2 regions of the Peribacillus sp. GL_122 genome follow, and region 1 is predicted to be linked to the other one. Evidence: riboswitches for the same ligand, from Rfam matches in the RefSeq annotation. Region 1 holds a riboswitch; the other holds the start of a gene.
The links. Region 1 has a riboswitch for glycine ahead of gcvT (glycine cleavage system aminomethyltransferase GcvT). Riboswitches for the same ligand answer to the same signal wherever they lie in the genome.

Region 1 (5,858 bases):
AGTAGCCGGATCCTGATATGGATGGATATGGGCAAAACCGTTGAAGCGTGCCACATTTTCATTTATTTTCGGATTATATTTCATCGTGCATGAACCCAGCGGATAAAAACCCGAATCCACCCCATGATTCCGTTTGGAAAGTGCTGTATAATGACGCATGATATCCAGTTCGGACACCTCAGGAAGCTCTGCCTCTTCTTCACGGATGTAGTCGGCAGGAAGAATTTCTTCGAGCGGAATAGTTGCAACATCCATTTCTGGCAGACTGTATCCGATTCGACCGGAAGTACTGATTTCAAAAATGAGTGATTGATCTTGATTATTCATGTTGATCCCCCAATTCCTGCGCAAGTGCATCAATTTCTTCTTTTGTTCTAAGTTCAGTTACCGCGACCAGCATATGGTCTTTCAGCTCAGGATAAACCGTCCCTAAATCGAAGCCGCCGATCATCCCTTTTTCAAAAAGGTTTTTATTGATTTCTGAAAACGAAGCAGGCAGTTTAATGACAAATTCATTAAACGAAGGACCGTCGAATATCACTTCCACCCCTTTTGCCATAATTGCTTTTTTCGCATAATGCGCTTTTTGAATATTTTGCACGGCCATTTCTTTGACACCCTTTTTCCCAAGCGCGGTCATTGCAACAGAAGCTGCCAAGGCATTCAAAGCTTGATTGGAACAAATGTTGGATGTGGCTTTGTCACGGCGAATGTGCTGTTCACGAGCTTGAAGGGTCAATACAAACCCCCTTTTTCCATTTTCATCCACTGTTTGACCGACGAGTCGGCCCGGAACTTTCCGAACAAGTTTATTAGTAACGGCAAAATATCCACAATGAGGTCCCCCAAATGCCGCTGGAATGCCGAATGGCTGGGCATCCCCCGTTACGATATCTGCACCGAGTGCACCAGGGGATGTCAAAGCTCCCAATGCAAGCGGGTTACTGGAAACGATAAACATGGACTTGACTCCATGAATGATTTCCTCCATTTCTTTCAATGGCTCGATGCGGCCAAAAAAGTTCGGATATTGCACGATCACTCCTGCAATGTCATCATTCGCCAATTCCCTTAAAGCAGCTAAGTCCGTCACACCGTCTTTATAAGGAATTTCGACCACTTCCACCCGTTGCCCTTTCGCATATGTCTTCACAACTTCTCTTGATTCAGGATGAACGGTTCCTGAAATGAGAATCTTCTTGCGTCGTGTCTGGCCTGAAGCAAGCATGGCTGCTTCAGCTAGCGCCGTCCCGCCGTCATACATGGAGGAGTTAGCAACATCCATGCCCGTCAATTCACATATCATCGTTTGATATTCAAAGATCGCCTGAAGCTCGCCCTGTGAAATTTCAGGCTGATAGGGTGTATAAGCCGTATAAAACTCAGAACGGGATAAAACATGATCGACGATGACCGGTGCGTAATGGTCATAGACACCCGCACCAAGGAAGGAAGCATAGGTTTTAAGGTCCGCATTCTTGGCAGCAAGCCTTGATAATTCTTTCATTAATGCAGGTTCCGATTTAGCAGGCTTGATATCGTATTCTCCTTGAAAACGAACGCTTTCAGGGATATCATTGAAAAGTTCTTGAACGGTAGATACCCCTATCGCTTCCAGCATTTCTTGTTTATCTTGCTCTGTCATGGGTAAATAACGATGTTTCATCTAATGACCATTCCTCTCTATTTACGTGGTTTTTTATAAAAAGGTGTTTGTATGATAACGGCTTTCAAACGTTTGGAACGGATTTCCACTTCGACTTCCGCATCCAGCACCGAAAATTCCTTATCGATAAGTACCAATCCCACGTTTTTCTTCAACGTTGGTGATTGGGTACCGGTCGTGACCTCGCCAATGGCTTTATCACCGCTGTAGACCTTATACCCATGACGTGGAATGCCACGGTCAATCATTTCAATTCCCACAAGCTTGCGGGGAGCTCCTTTCTCCTTTTGCTCAGCAAGAACGGCTTTCCCGAAAAAATCCACTTCCTTATCCACTTTTACTGCAAAACCAATACCAGCTTCCATCGGGGTGATGTCCGCTGAAAGCTCCTGTCCATACAGCGGCAGTTTCGCTTCAAAACGCAGGGTATCACGAGCACCTAAACCAATCGGCTGAACCCCCTCTTCCTTTCCGGCTTCCATAATCGCCTTCCAAAGGGCAGGACCATTTTCACTGTCGCTATATATCTCAAACCCATCTTCACCAGTGTATCCAGTACGGGATACCAACGTGGAGATACCGTTGATCAGGACATTTTCCTTGAACTTGAAAAATCCAATTTCACTTAAGTCAGTATTTCCCGATAGTTTTTGTAATATCTTTTCTGCAGATGGTCCTTGAAGTGCCAGCTGTGTATAGTCACTCGATACATTCGTAATTTGGACATCTTCCGTTAAATTAGCTTGCAGCCAATTGAAATCTTTTTCTGTATTCGCTGCATTGACCACGAGCAGATAGTCGTCCTCAGCCCTTTTATACACGATAAGATCATCAACCGTTCCTCCGTTTTCATAACACATGGCGGTATATTGGGCACCGCCCTGTTGCAGCTTTGATATATCATTAGTCAGCATCTTCTGTAAAAAGGAAAGGCTCCCAGGACCCTTAACATCGACTTCCCCCATATGGGAAACATCGAATAACCCCGCTTTTGTACGTACGGCTTCATGTTCGTCCTTTATACCCGAAAATTGGACAGGAAGTTCCCAGCCGCCAAAATCAATCGTTTTACCTCCGTATTCACGATAAACCTCAAATAGTGGTGTTCTTTTTAAATTGGTCAAAAAATGACCCCCTTCAGATTTTTTTAAATTAATTGGCTTCATTATCAAAAGCTTCTTGTCATTACGCATCAGGTATATCCTGATTCATGATGTGAAAAAAGCACAAAAAAGGACAGAGAAAGCCCGTTTGAGCTTTTTCTCTGTCCTGAAACCTGAAAGTTTACCTATGTAATAGGTTTTCCCCTTTGGTGGCCGTCCCAAAACGGGCGGCGCTCTCCAGAGTTGCGTCCAATAAGAGTTCTTTTGCCTGAGAGATTCACTGCTAAGTTTGCTCCTTCGGCGCTACATCCGTAGTCTCTCCCCTTATCTTCACCCGCATATGAATGGTCTACCAATGAAAGGAAGCGAAATAGCCCCAAGCATCGGTAAAACCTTTGAGCATCATGGAATGCATTCTCTGCCAATTCTCCTAAAACTTCAGAAACCGTTTGAGTGATCTCCTTCAGTAATCTTGGATAAATTAGGAGCCTATAGCTCATACTAAGAAAACGCGAACTGCAAAATCGATGTACAAAGATTCTTTGTAGCGTTTGGAAATTGGAATTTTCTAAATATACTTATATCCTACCCTAAGAAACTTATCTCTGCAATATCTTTTGAAAAGAAATATTTTTCTTACTTCACATACGAAATGTTCGGGTTTTGACCTTTTATTAAGGAAATTATGATTTAAGAGGGAGTTATTTCTATGAAAATCAATATATCCTTCAATTCTGAATGGAATGACGAGTTTCTGCAAAAAATGGAAAATGACGGTCCATGGGGAAATTGGGAGCTTTATAAGTTGGCGGTTCAAATGGAGGAAAATCTTATCATCCCTGATTTTGAAGGTTTACAGGCGCCCAAGCACCTTCCGCAGTTAACCCCGCTTCCCCATCAATTGGAAGCAGCCAAGCAAGTGGTGGAAAAGATGAATGGAAAGGCCATTTTAGCTGATGAGGTGGGGCTCGGAAAAACAATTGAAGCAGGCTTGATCCTAAAAGAGTATATGATTAGGGGCCTTGTAAAAAAAGTATTGATCCTTGTTCCAGCCTCCCTTGTCACACAATGGGCTTTTGAATTGAATACCAAGTTTCATATACCGGCAGTCGTTCAGAGAAAAAGTTATGTTTGGGACTCCTGTGATGTGGTCATTTCATCCATTGATACAGCGAAACGCGCTCCACATCGAGATATCATTTTTACTCAGGAATATGACTTCATCATTATTGATGAAGCTCATAAACTTAAAAACAATAAGACGAAGAACTATGAATTCGTCCAAAATCTGAAAAAGAAATTTTGTTTACTCCTGACAGCCACTCCGATTCAAAATAAAGTCGAGGAGATTTTTCACCTCGTTTCGTTATTGAAACCGGGCCACTTGGGAAATGCCTCACTCTTTTCGGAAAAGTATAAAGGGAAAGGCCGGAACATCATTGAAGATGAACACCTAAAGGAACTGGTCAATACTGTCATGATTCGAAACCGGCGGGCCGATACTGGCATTGAATGGACAAAACGGCATGTGGAAACCATCACCATTGAATTTTCTCCAACGGAACAGGCATTGTACGATGCTGTTTCCAAATTCAAGCCTATTTCGGATGGATCAAAAGGAAGCGCCTTTTCGGCTCTCACTCTCCAAAGGGAAGCATGCAGCAGCAGAGAGGCGGTCTTTTATACATTAAAGAATATGAAAGAAAAATATGATCAGCCTTCCCCTGACTTTTTGGCAAAGCTTGATGATTTATTTTCTAAAGTGAATGAAACAGTTCAGAACTCCAAGGCTGAAAAAGCACTGGAACTGATCAAGAAAATTGATGACAAAGTGATTATCTTTACCGAATACCGGGCGACTCAGCTATATCTCCAATGGTACCTACAGCAGAATGGAATTTCTTCGGTTCCCTTCCGAGGCGGTTTTAAGCGCGGAAAGAAAGACTGGATGCGGGAATTATTCCAAAAGAATATACAGGTATTAATAGCAACAGAAGCTGGCGGGGAAGGGATAAACCTTCAGTTTTGCCATCACTTGATTAATTTTGACCTGCCATGGAACCCCATGAGGCTCGAACAGAGAATTGGACGGATTCACCGCCTTGGTCAGGAAGAAGATGTGATGATTTATAACTTTGCCACGAAAAATACAGTAGAAGAACATATTCTGAAGTTACTATACGAAAAAATAAATTTATTTGAAAAAGTAATTGGAGAATTGGATGATATTCTAACCAAACTGGATATTAACAACATTGAAGAATATTTAATTGATGTGGTCGGCGAGTCCAAAACAGAGGGCGAAATGAAGATCAAGATGGATAATTTTTCATCGTTAATCCAATTCGCTCAATCAATGAAGGAAGGTGAGGTTCATGCAGCAACGGGAAATTCATGATTTTTTAATAACTTTTTTTAAGGCCAACGATTGTGAAATACTGGATAATGCACCAACCCACCTTACAGTCCAATTGACGATTGAAATGGATAAAGAATTAATGAACAGACCCTTTTACTGGCATTATCTAGAAAAAACAGGTGGCGTTCCGAACCCAGCACAGATGACTTTCATTACCGATCCAGAACAAGCTCCATCCGATTTAAAGGGAGAAATGATTCATTTTGGCTCCCCACGCCTTCATCAGATTATTCAATCAACCAAAAAGCTGGCAGGGTATACTAGACTTTTTGAGGATACTCCTCCATCAAAAGGCGGCGGAAATAATCCTTTGTTTCCTTGGCTGACTCTGAATGTGAAAATATCCTATCAATGCGACCGTAAAAAAGATACTTTCATGTCGATAGGACTGAATCTAATCTCAGGTGAGATCATGGAAAAGTTTCACCATCGGGTTTTACCGATAAAGGTTACCCCAAAAATACCGGATTACTCCTTTACGCTTTCACCTTTGATCATGCCCAAGAGTGGATTGGCAAGACTGGATACATACATCAGGACCAGTTTCGAGGATGATGACCATTCTTGGGCGGAAGAAGCAATGCTGCGCTGGCAGAATGATTTGAATTTATTGGAGCATTTTTACAAAGATATGGACGAAAAAAGTGAGAGTTATTATACCGAGAAAGAA
Region 2 (5,858 bases), 450 kb from region 1:
TCCTTCTTTTTTAAGGATGGGCATTTTGCTTTCTAATTCATATTCGACAATTTCTTCAGAAGGGACCGTTTTTTTTTCCGGACGACGGAACCCATAAATGGGTGAAGGGATTTCCGTTGGGCGGAAGGGAGTTTTTGACGGGACTATTTTTGAGGTTTCCTCCCGGTCGAAGCTTCTCCGTTTTGGTTCAGTATCCCTTACAGGCCTTCTCGTTGTTTCTTTGGACACATTCTTCCCCTGTTTGGGTTCATTTTCTTCCCTGTTTCTTTCCCTAGGCTTTCTTTTATTCTGCTCCCGGTCTGGAATGAGCGGAAACTTGAACTGTCCTTTTGGATATTGAAACAGGATTTTCGTATCCGGGTCTGGCGTCTGGGACATATTTTCCACTTTTTGATTGTAAACCTTTATTTCTTCTTTCTTTGACTTAGAAAGCTTTGAAAAATCCATTTTCTTTAATGTCTCTTCATCAAGCGGCTCATCTATAATAATTTCTTCGATTTCAATAATTTCCTCTGCTTGGAACCATTTTTTCATCTTATTTAGCCATTTCAAAACTATCACTCTTTCTACATCTGTAGTTATGTAACTAATTCTACCAGTTATTTTAAAAATATCGAGAAAATTTAAGCTGAATTGGGATTAGCATCTATTTTTTTTATCGCATTCCTGCTAACTTAACGTATTTCGCAGAGCTCCTACCCTATTAAACCCCTTCTGGAATGAGTTTAAACCTATCAATTGCGAAATAACATTAGCCCCTAGTCTACTATTTAAATAAAACACCGCTGTTAAATCGCGTTTACAAAGAGATTAAGTTTTCATGCAGCCTTTGAAGCAGACTGGCCAATTCATTGCAACATCCTTCATGAAACCGCCGACGGCATCCAAATACCTGCCGCAACCCATAAAACACCGTTCGTTAATACCGAACGGTGTTTTGTGGGTTTCTGCGTTTTTTTTGCAAACAAAGACCAAAGGTACTATTTCCATTCATAAAAACTGCATACAACCTGCGCCACTGATTTGGAAGCGATCAAAAGGGCATCCTCATCAATGTCGAATTTAGGATGGTGATTGAAATATGCCTTCTCCACCCCTTTCGGTTTACAGCCAATGTAAAAGAAGCAGCCAGGAATCTTTTCTGCATAATACGAAAAATCTTCCGAACCAGAGAAAACCGGAAATTCCACAACCTTCTTAATATCTTTGTCATCCATGCTTTCCAGGCTATTTTTCACGAATCCAGTCAGTTCAGGGTCATTATATAACGGAGGATAATCGGGAACATATGTAAGTTCGCACTGAACATCAAATTCCGTTTCTATCCCTTTAACGATCCGGTGGATTTCCTTATCGATCAGCTGTTGGGTCTCTGCTGTCATATAACGAACATCCCCTTCAATTTCTATACGATCTTTAATGACATTAAAGCTTCCTTTTCCATCGAAGGAGCCGATTGTGACTACACCCATATCAAAAGGGTTCAAGCGACGGCTGATTACGGTTTGTACGGCTGTCACGAAATGGGCGCCTGCCACAATGGTATCATTAGCCATATGCGGGGAGGATCCATGGCCGCCTACACCCTTTATCGCTAACTTGAAATAGGTCCGTCCAGCCATCGAATAGCCGCCGCGATACCCGACAACCCCTGCTGGATGAGAAGGAAATAAATGGATTCCAAAAACAGCATCCAGTTCATCCAAAAACCCTGATTCCATAATGCTTTTGGCTCCTCCGGGGGGTGTTTCTTCTGCATGTTGATGAATTATTTTGATCGTACCTGATAGGGAATCTTTCAGCTCATTGATGCAGTCTGCCAATACCAATAAATAAGCGGTATGCCCATCGTGTCCGCAGGCATGCATGACACCTTCATTTTTTGAACGGAATGGAACCTCCGCTTCTTCTGAAATCGGCAGTGCATCGAAATCGGCACGGAGACCTATCGTTTTCCCTGGTTTTCCGCCTTCGATCGTCACGATGATCCCTAATCCATTTCCTACATTCGTTTGAATCGATACATCTTTCCCCTTATAAAAATCAATGATATATTTTGCCGTTTTCTCTTCTTTGAAGGATAGCTCCGGATTCTCGTGTAAATGACGGCGGATTTGAACCATTTCCCCTTTACGGGCTTCAAGCATGTTCATTAATTTGCTTTTCACATTCACGATTATTCTCCCCCATTATTTCAAGTTGATTAGCATATTAGTAAGTTCCATGTTCGCTGCAAACCTTCTGTATGTAAAAAGCCAAATAAAAAAGGACAGAGAAGGGTTCCGTAAACTTACCGCTCCCTTCTCTGTCCTTTTACCTGAGAGTTTAACTCCATTTTGGTCATGGAGGTTTCCCCGTTGGTGGCACACTTCCTGCGCGCTCTCCAGAGTTGCGTCCAGCTGCGGTTCCATTTACCTGAGAGATTTGCTCCAAGGGATATTTTTGGAACTTGCTCCTTCGGTGGCTCAATGCTTTGCACTCTCCCACAACGTTCATCCGCTCGTTATATTGTTTTATTCCATATTTTCAAAATATTACAATTATATTATCACCGATTAAAAAATAAATATCAACTCTAAGGGTCATAAACTCTATTAAACTTTAAAAGGACCGCTGTCAGATGCTGACACGGTCCTTTTGTATTCAATATATTATTGTTCACGCTTTTTGTTTTTACCCATAATGAAGATGGGCTCCAACTCATTTTCTTCGTAAAGAAATGATAGAGCCGTTATTGGAACATGACCGCTGGCAAAGAAGCTCATCGCCATTTGCGCAAGAATATCATAGCCCGTATCATTCTTCACATCGGCAATGATGATGACGTCCTGATGGGGAATGGCCACAGCCATGGTTCCCTCGATCTTGTCCTTCATTTCCCGAAGCCATGATTCATTCAGGATCCTGCTGGCATCATAACCATCATTCGTGTTCAAAAAATAAAATGCATTACCTGCAACGATATCCGACTTCATTTCAGTGGAGAGGGAACGGGCATTAAAAAGGGCAATTTCACGGATCCTGTCACCCTGCCAATTTTCCCGTTGAATCATCTTTTCATCTATAAGACGGTAGGTTTTCCCTAAATCAAGGGCATAAAAAATCCGGGTTTCAGCCGTATGCTCATCGAATAAAAATGGATTTCCTTCTTCCGATTCCATTGGAAAGGAGGTCGAGCGGATGACTGGGAAAATGAATTTCTCCTTGCCTTCCATGCTATGTTCTCCCCCCATCACATTCAGGGCCTCTTCCACGTAATAGATAATTTCATCGATGGCCTTTTCCTGTACGTTTTCATAGTTAGCAAGTACAGGAGGCAACTCGATGGTGATACCCTTCCCGGTCTTCACATTTTCCACCCGTAACGTATCTTTCTTGCTATCGAATTTAAATGTGCGATTTTCATCTTTTAAACATTCCTTCAGGATATTTTTCAGCTTCGTGCTGTCCATTTTCATGACTGACCCTCCTCTTCATTGAAAAATCCCCAGCGAGAAGGGGATATTGATTATAGTGATTGTATGAATTCCTCAATTTGTTCTTGCGTTTTACGATCCTTGCTCACGAATCTGCCTAGCTCTTTACCATTATCATACGCGATGAAACTTGGTATACCGAATACATCATTAGCCGCACACACATCGATGAATTCATCACGGTCCACATGAATGAATGTAAAGTCAGGAAATTTCGTTTCAATCTCCGGCATTATCGGTTCGATTACACGGCAATCCCCACACCATGTCGCCGAAAAAAGAAAGATATGTTTGCCTTCATTTTTCAATGCATCATATTGCTCAACGGTTTGTAAATTTTCCATTTGAATATTCCTCCTGCTCTAAATGACACCTTAGTTTTTATAATCCCATCATACCAGACTCTCCAGAAATCAACCATTAATACGGATCGGTTGAAAGGCAGGGGTCAGCTTATTACTGGGGCACGGATGAAACGATTTCCATCATTTGTTTTGCATCGGTTTTTAATTGGTCTTTATCCGTTTCGGTTGTCAGCTTCACCCCGCCGATTCCCACTGCAAGCTCATACTTTTCTTTCGGTATCTCTTTGATCGAGATAAAGCCGAATTTATCTTCAGTCTGAAAAGAATGCAGCATTACATTTTGATCATCTTGTTCCTTTATCGCCAAATATATCACGGAGCTGTCTTCTTTTTCATTTGGATTGTCAAATAATATATAAATCTTATCACCTTTTTGTAAAATCAAATTATTATCATGTTCTTCCACTACTTTAAAATCCTTTGGCAGATAGACCTGAATTAGCCCCGCCTCTTGATTGGGCTGTTTTTCATCGTCACGAAAAGCCACTTCAGCAGCCTTCATAGCCTTTTCGGTTTGTCTCTCGATACTTGAGCAGCCCACAATCAAACTGCTTATCAACAGAAAAACAAGGATATTCTTATTCGATAAAGCCATCGTCATTCCTCCAGCCGTCTCTTTTACTACCTTATGGATAATATTATCCTTATTTATGGAATTCATCCATTTTCTAAAAAACATGGTACAATGAAAGCAATTTTAATACCGAGGAGGAAAACAATGAAGTTAACCGTGTATCTTGCTGGGGAGATCCATTCAAATTGGAGAAGTGAGCTGAGAGATAAGTCCGCTGCACTGAAGCTTCCTTTAGAATTTGTAGGCCCGATGGAAAATCATGAACGCTCCGATAATATCGGTGAAGATATCCTCGGGGAACAGCCGAATCCCATCCTGAAGGATGCGGCCGCTTCCCAAATCAATAATTTGCGGACAGGCCTTTTGATGAAAAAAGCTGATCTTGTCGTCGCTCTGTTTGGCGAGAAATATAAACAGTGGAATACTGCCATGGACGCAAGCACCGCCATTTCCCTGGGTAAACCGCTTATTTTGATTCGTCCGGAATCCCATCATCATGCCTTAAAGGAATTATCGGAAAAGGCGAGTGTCACGGTAGAATCCGTTAACCAAGCCATGAAGGTGCTTTCTTATATTTTTGAAGAAGGGCTGTAAACCCCATTGTCCCTTAACTGTCCAGCTCAAGTATGAAAGACTGATCATTTATAAAGAAACGAATAAAAAGCTTGCAGGGCCTCCCCTGCAAGCGAAAAACGAATATTTTATCTTATCCCTTTTTAATGGGAATCCAAATTTCGGAGTAATAGTCAGGGTTTGAAGCGTCGTCATTCGCGTATACTTCCAATTCTGGAGTTCCGGCATGTTCATAACCGCTGGTAGGGAACCATTCGGAAAAAATTCGTTTCCAAGCTTGTTGGATGGCATCCGGCATAGGTCCGTGAACTTCGAATGCAACCCACTTGGAAGCCGGTATCGTAAGGGTTGAAAACTCTTCAGGCACTTTCCCGGCATACTCTGCACCTATCCAATAATCCATCGTTTCATTTTTTTCCACAGCCCGCTTATCGACACATACACCAATCAAGCCATCTATTTGGCCATTGTTCAACTTCGCTAACCTATCTCCTGTTCCATCCGAATTCACTTTCTCCCACAACTTTGGAATCCCGATCAAATTCTCTTCATTAACCAAAGAAAACTCTTGCTTGATTCCAATCAATTGAAAGGAATCCCTTTCAAGGATATTGTATTTCATCGGTTTTGCCCCTTTCAGAATCACCTGTATCACCAGGCGTTCATAGAATTTCAGCTTCCCCATATACTTTCGGGCTTCGCTTGGAGATACCCCATGCTGCCTTCGAAAAGCTTTTGAGAACGCCTCGGGGGTGTCATAGCCATACTTGTAGGCTAAATCAATGACCTTGCCATTTGTTGATGAAATCTCCTGGGCCGCTAAGGTCAGTCTTCGACGACGGATATAGTCACCAATGGTTATATCCGTTA

Region 2: another riboswitch for glycine. It lies ahead of AC3ISB_RS20730 (amidohydrolase); the one in region 1 lies ahead of gcvT (glycine cleavage system aminomethyltransferase GcvT).

What each region holds. Positions count from the first base shown of each region.
Region 1 is NZ_CM174415.1:3,842,942-3,848,799, forward strand. Features, by position in the region: gene gcvPB (aminomethyl-transferring glycine dehydrogenase subunit GcvPB) at 1-327, opposite strand, end outside; gene gcvPA (aminomethyl-transferring glycine dehydrogenase subunit GcvPA) at 320-1,666, opposite strand; gene gcvT (glycine cleavage system aminomethyltransferase GcvT) at 1,684-2,790, opposite strand; glycine riboswitch at 2,929-3,012, opposite strand; glycine riboswitch at 3,016-3,103, opposite strand; gene AC3ISB_RS18565 (DEAD/DEAH box helicase) at 3,479-5,167, shown strand; gene AC3ISB_RS18570 (YqhG family protein) at 5,145-5,858, shown strand, end outside.
Region 2 is NZ_CM174415.1:4,293,619-4,299,476, forward strand. Features, by position in the region: gene AC3ISB_RS20725 (DNA translocase FtsK) at 1-552, opposite strand, end outside; gene AC3ISB_RS20730 (amidohydrolase) at 981-2,168, opposite strand; glycine riboswitch at 2,296-2,397, opposite strand; gene AC3ISB_RS20735 (DUF1444 domain-containing protein) at 2,652-3,458, opposite strand; gene AC3ISB_RS20740 (thioredoxin family protein) at 3,509-3,820, opposite strand; gene AC3ISB_RS20745 (hypothetical protein) at 3,933-4,436, opposite strand; gene AC3ISB_RS20750 (YtoQ family protein) at 4,560-5,009, shown strand; gene AC3ISB_RS20755 (GyrI-like domain-containing protein) at 5,122-5,858, opposite strand, start outside.